Regions from separate parts of the Pseudomonas sp. NPDC099000 genome, predicted to be linked through region 2. Evidence: predicted binding sites of a transcription regulator. Region 2 holds the regulator's gene; the other holds the start of a gene.
The links. The regulator FliA, encoded in region 2, starts transcription of late flagellar genes. The targets are predictions, from matches to a motif close to CTAAAGTTTNNNNNNNNNNNGCCGNTAA.

Region 1 (3,207 bases), on a different contig from region 2:
GATGTCAAATACCTGAAGAAAATCCGCCCCTACGTGATCATCGGCTGCTTCGTGGTCGGCATGATCCTGACACCACCGGACATCTTCTCGCAGACGCTGTTGGCTATACCGATGTGGCTGCTGTTCGAGATCGGCATCCTGTTCGGCGGCCTGATCAGCAAGCGCGGCGAGCATCCGGACGACCAGCCGGCCGACGATCACAACGACCAGCCGCCAGCGACCCAGCCGTGAACCTGCTGCTCCTCGAAGAGGCCGATTTCATTGCGGCCGACCGGGTGATCCTGCGTGATCGCCGGTTGACGCACATGCAGGAAGTTCATCGTTGCGAAGTCGGTGACAGCATGCGCGTCGGGCGTATCGGCGGCCTGATGGGTGCGGCCGAAGTGCTGCGCCTGGACACCGATGAAGCCGAACTGCGCGTCACCCTTGACCAGCCGCCACCGGCCAAGCTGCCACTGACACTGGTGCTGGCCCTGCCACGGCCGAAAATGCTGCGCAGGGTGTTTCAGACCGTGGCCGCCATGGGTGTGCCACGAATCATCCTGGTGAACAGCTATCGCGTCGAGAAGAGCTTCTGGCAAACGCCGTTTCTGGAGCCAGAGGCGATTCGTGAGCAACTGATCCTTGGCCTGGAACAGGCGCGAGACAGCGTGTTGCCGGAAATCGTCATCGAGAAACGCTTCAAGCCGTTTGTCGAAGATCGGCTGCCGGCCATTTCCCAAGGCACCCTCGGCCTGGTGGGTCACCCGGGCAATTACCCGCCCTGCCCCCGTGGCCTGGACGAACCGGTGACCCTGGCCATCGGCCCCGAAGGCGGCTGGATTCCTTACGAAATCGACCTGCTGGCCAAGTCCGGCCTGCAACCGGTACAACTCGGCGAGCGCATCCTGCGCGTCGAAACCGCCGTCACCGCCCTGCTCGCCCGGCTCTTCTAAGGTCATTCACGGTCCCCTGTGGCGAGGGGGCTTGCCCCCGTTTGGGCGCGCAGCGGCCACCGCTTTTTTCCTGCAAAACCGTATCTGCCTGATTTGCGACTGCTTCGCAGCCGAACGGGGGCAAGCCCCCTCGCCACAGGATTTACTCGACCCGAATACCGCGCTGCGCCTTCAGATTCCCGGCTACCTGCCGATATAGCCCCCATAAAACCAATGAGTGGTCCGAGGGAGTAGCAGCATGTACCGTTGGCTAGCCGAGAATCTGGGAAATGTAAGCGTCAATCGCAAACTGGGGATCGGCTTCGGCTTGGTGCTGCTGCTCACGTTGCTGATCACCTTCACCGGCTGGACCGGCCTGACGGGCGTGATGAGCCGAGGTGACAAGCTCGGCTTCATCGCCAGCCTCAATGACTTGACCAAAGACCTGCGCCTGGCCCGCATGGATTACGACATGCGCCGCGGCGAACAAGGTCCGGCCGCCGTCAACGACCTGCTGAGCAAACTCGACGCCGGTTTGCAAACCGCCCGTAAATTGATCGAACAACCGACCGACGTGGCCATGATCGACCAGCAACTGGCCGCCGCCAGTGAGTACAAGCAAGCCTTCACCGCCATGACTCAGGCCGGTGCCAACCGCGAAGACGCCCGCAGCAAACTGGGCGCGACTGCTGACAACGCAGTGGCCCGTGTCGCCGAAGTCGAAAAATCCATGCTGCAAGGCGACAGCGTCGCCGACTTCAACAGCGTGATCGACTTGAGCAAGCTGATTCAGCAGGCCCGCTTCCAGGTTCGCGGCTACACCTACAGCGGCAAGACCGAGGCCGAGCAGCCTGCGCTGGACGCCATCGACAACGCCCTGAAGAACCTCGAAAGCCTGCCATCGAAACTGCCGGAACAGCACATCGCCAACCTGCAACAGGCCACCGATTCGCTCAAGGCCTATCGCGCCGCCGTCAGCCAGTTCCGCGACTCTCAGGTTGCCAGCGCTGCCGCGCTCAAACGCATGGCCGTGCAAGGCGACATCCTGCTCGACGTCAGCAAAAAACTCACCGTGTCGCAAACCATCGTCCGAGACACTGACGCCGCGCATGCCAAAAACCTGTTGCTGATGGCCACTGTTCTGGCCCTGGCGTTTGGCTTGCTGGCGGCATGGGCGATCACTCGCCAGATCGTGATTCCGCTGAACCAGACCCTCAAAGTCGCCGAGCGCGTGGCGGCCGGCGACCTGACGCAAAACCTCGTTTCCGAGCGTCGCGACGAATTGGGCCAGCTCCAGCGCGCCATGCAGAGCATGACTCTGGGCTTGCGCGAACTGATCGGCGGCATTAGCGATGGCGTTACGCAAATCGCCAGCGCCGCCGAAGAGTTGTCGGCGGTGACCGAGCAGACCAGCGCCGGGGTCAACAGCCAGAAGGTCGAGACCGATCAGGTGGCCACGGCAATGAACGAGATGACCGCCACCGTGCAGGAAGTCGCGCGCAACGCCGAAGAAGCCTCCGAAGCCGCCGTCGCCGCCGATCAGCAGGCCCGCGAAGGCGACAAAGTGGTTGGCGAAGCCATCGCCCAGATTGAGCGCCTGGCCCTCGAAGTCGGCAATTCCACAGCGGCCATGGGTGATCTGAAACGCGAGAGCGACAAGATCGGCAGCGTACTCGATGTGATCAAATCCGTGGCCCAGCAAACGAACCTGCTGGCGCTCAACGCCGCCATCGAGGCCGCACGTGCCGGTGAAGCCGGACGCGGTTTTGCGGTGGTCGCCGATGAAGTCCGCAGCCTGGCCCAGCGCACCCAGAAGTCCACCGAGGAAATCGAAGAGCTGATCGTCGGCCTGCAAACCGGCACCCAGCAAGTGGCAACCATCATGGACAACAGCCGCAGCCTGACCGACAGCAGCGTCGAACTGACCCGCCGCGCCGGTAGCTCACTGGAAAGCATCACCCGCACCGTGTCGGCGATTCAGTCGATGAACCAGCAGATCGCTGCGGCGGCCGAGCAGCAAACCGCAGTGGCCGAGGAGATCAACCGGAGCGTGCTGAACGTGCGCGACGTGTCCGAGCAGACCTCGGCAGCCAGTGAAGAGACCGCGGCCTCCAGCGTTGAGCTGGCGCGGTTGGGGACGCATCTGCAGATGCTGGTGGGGCGGTTCAAGGTTTGAGGTGATTTGCATGCCTCGGTCCGCTTGGGACCGAGGTGATGCCATCGCGGGCAAGCCCGCTCCCACAGGGATCAGCGGTGTAACGCAAATAGCATGTACACCGAAAAACACTGTGGG
Region 2 (3,207 bases):
TGGGCAGCATGCATCCCGTACAGGTGATCGCGGTGACCGGCGGCAAAGGTGGCGTCGGGAAGACTAACGTGTCAGTGAACTTGTCCCTGGCTCTAGCTGAACTCGGCCGGCGCGTCATGCTGCTGGACGCCGATCTGGGGCTGGCGAACGTCGACGTCCTCTTGGGGCTGACACCCAAACGTACCCTGGCCGACGTGATCGAAGGCCGCTGTGAGCTGCGCGACGTTCTGTTGCAGGGCCCCGGCGGTATTCGCATCGTTCCGGCCGCGTCCGGCACACAGAGCATGGTTCATCTGAGCCCGGCCCAGCACGCCGGCCTGATCCAGGCTTTCAGCGATATCGGCGACAACCTCGACGTCTTGGTGATCGACACCGCTGCGGGTATTGGTGACTCGGTAGTCAGTTTCGTTCGCGCAGCGCAAGAAGTCTTGCTGGTGGTGTGCGACGAGCCGACCTCGATTACCGATGCCTACGCGCTGATCAAACTGCTGAACCGCGATTACGGCATGAACCGCTTCCGCGTCCTGGCCAACATGGCCCAGAGCCCGCAGGAAGGTCGCAACCTGTTCGCCAAGTTGACCAAGGTCACGGACCGCTTCCTCGACGTCGCCTTACAATACGTCGGTGCGGTGCCTTACGACGAAAGCGTGCGCAAGGCCGTGCAGAAGCAGCGCGCCGTCTACGAAGCCTTCCCGCGTTCCAAGTGCGCCCTGGCGTTCAAGGCGATCGCGCAGAAGGTCGACACCTGGCCGCTGCCTGCCAACCCGCGTGGGCACCTGGAGTTTTTCGTCGAGCGCCTCGTGCAACAGACCGCAGGACCCGTCCTATGACAGCCAGTGGCTACAACCTCTACAAGAAGTCGGCACGTGACGCGCAGTACGAGCTGATCGAGCGTTACGCGCCACTGGTCAAACGCATTGCTTACCACTTGCTGGCCCGTCTGCCGGCCAGTGTTCAGGTTGAAGACCTGATCCAGGCCGGGATGATCGGCCTGCTTGAAGTATCGACCAAATATGACGCCAGTAAAGGCGCGAGTTTCGAGACGTACGCGGGCATTCGAATCCGCGGCGCGATGCTCGATGAAGTACGCAAGGGGGACTGGGCGCCACGTTCGGTTCACCGCAATACCCGCATGGTCAGCGACGCAATTCGCTCGATTGAAGCTAAAACCGGTCGTGACGCTAAAGATCATGAGGTTGCGGCCGAACTCCAATTGAGTCTCGACGATTATTACGGGATTTTGAACGACACCCTGGGCAGCCGGTTATTCAGTTTCGACGATCTGTTGCAGGACGGCGAACACGAAGGGCTGCACGAGGATGGCGCGAGTGCACATCTGGAGCCGTCACGCGATCTGGAAGATGAACGCTTCCAGGCCGCGCTGGCGGACGCGATTGCCAATTTGCCGGAGCGTGAGCGACTGGTGTTGGCGCTGTACTACGACGAAGAGCTGAACCTCAAGGAAATCGGTGAGGTCCTGGGGGTCAGCGAATCGCGGGTCAGCCAGTTACATAGCCAGTGCGCGGCCCGTTTGCGGGGGCGTTTGGGGGAGTGGCGAGCGCGCTGAAGGCAGTGTGGGGACACTGCGAACGAGGCCGGTGGGGTGTTGAACTGCACCGGTCGCGATCTGTTGTGCTCCAGACAGTCATCGAATGCATTGCCGGATTGATTGAAATGGCGCGTCCAGGTGCTGGGCGCGTTTAAGACTGCTTGGAGGTCGAATTGGACAAGAACATGAAAATCCTCATCGTTGATGACTTCTCAACGATGCGGCGGATCATAAAAAACCTGTTGCGTGACCTTGGGTTCACCAACACGGTCGAGGCTGACGATGGCACTACTGCCATTCCGGTTCTCAACAGCGGGAGCATCGACTTTCTGGTAACGGACTGGAACATGCCTGGCATGACCGGTATCGATCTGCTACGTCACGTGCGCGCCGATGAAAAGCTCAAGCACCTGCCGGTGCTGATGGTGACTGCCGAAGCCAAGCGCGAGCAGATTATCGAAGCGGCCCAGGCCGGTGTTAACGGCTATGTGGTCAAACCCTTCACGGCCCAGGCGTTGAAAGAAAAAATCGAGAAGATTTTCGAACGCATCGGTTGATCCACTGCGCCACGGGGGAGCTATGGAGCATAAAGAATCTTCACTGGGCGATTTTGAATCGACCCTGAAAAAACACGCGGTCGAACTGGTCGAAAGCCTTGAAAAAGGCAGGTTCGGCGACGCTGTGCAACTTATCCATGAGCTCAATCAGACCCGTGACCGCGGCCTGTATCAGGAAGTGGGCAAGCTCACTCGCGAGCTGCATAGCGCGATCGTCAATTTCCAGATTGACCCGAACATGCCGCAAGCCGAGGAAGTGTCGCAGATCACGGACGCCACCGAGCGTCTGGGGTATGTGGTCAAGCTGACCGAGGCCGCCGCCAACCGCACCATGGACCTGGTGGAAAACGCCACGCCGCTGGTCAACAGCCTGAGCGAAGAAGCCCAGGCGTTGAGCACGGATTGGGGGCGGTTCATGCGTCGCGAAGTCGGGGCTGAAGAGTTCCGCGAACTGGCTCGGCGCGTCGACGGTTTCCTGACACGCAGCAGCGAAGACAATCGCACGGTGTCGAGCAACCTCAACGACATTCTGCTGGCCCAGGATTACCAGGACCTCACCGGTCAGGTGATCAAACGCGTGACCCAATTGGTCACCGAAGTTGAAAGCAACCTGCTCAAGCTCGTGCTCATGGCCAGCCAGGTAGACCGCTTTGCGGGTATCGAACATGACCGTGATGCGATGCTCGCTGAAAAAGATCCGCAAAAACATCTCTCTCAGGGTGAAGGTCCGCAGATTCATGCCGATAAAAGAGAAGACGTTGTGTCCGGTCAGGACGATGTGGACGATTTGTTATCCAGCCTAGGATTTTAGAGTTTTAGCATTTTAGGTTTTTTAGGTTTTTAGACCTCAGGAGCACCCCCTTAATGAGCTTCGGCGCCGATGAAGAGATCCTTCAGGATTTCCTGGTTGAGGCCGGCGAGATTCTAGAGCAACTGTCCGAACAGCTGGTCGAGCTGGAAAGCCGACCGGATGATGCGGACTTGCTCAATGCAATTTTTCGCGGTTTTCACACTGTAAAAGGGGGCGCCGGCTTCCTCCAGCTCAACGAGCTGGTGGAGTGCTGTCACATCGCCGAGAACGTGTTCGACATCCTGCGCAAG

Region 1: the regulator FliA is predicted to act here: its motif matches at 1,105-1,132, upstream of ACIQV9_RS16380 (methyl-accepting chemotaxis protein).

Annotation. Positions count from the first base shown of each region.
Region 1 is NZ_JBIWAF010000012.1:105,814-109,020, forward strand. It holds gene tatC (twin-arginine translocase subunit TatC) at 1-231, shown strand, start outside; gene ACIQV9_RS16375 (16S rRNA (uracil(1498)-N(3))-methyltransferase) at 228-935, shown strand; gene ACIQV9_RS16380 (methyl-accepting chemotaxis protein) at 1,174-3,090, shown strand.
Region 2 is NZ_JBIWAF010000003.1:421,100-424,306, forward strand. It holds gene fleN (flagellar synthesis regulator FleN) at 1-830, shown strand, start outside; gene fliA (RNA polymerase sigma factor FliA) at 827-1,567, shown strand; gene ACIQV9_RS06575 (chemotaxis response regulator CheY) at 1,735-2,106, shown strand; gene ACIQV9_RS06580 (protein phosphatase CheZ) at 2,129-2,917, shown strand; gene ACIQV9_RS06585 (chemotaxis protein CheA) at 2,971-3,207, shown strand, end outside.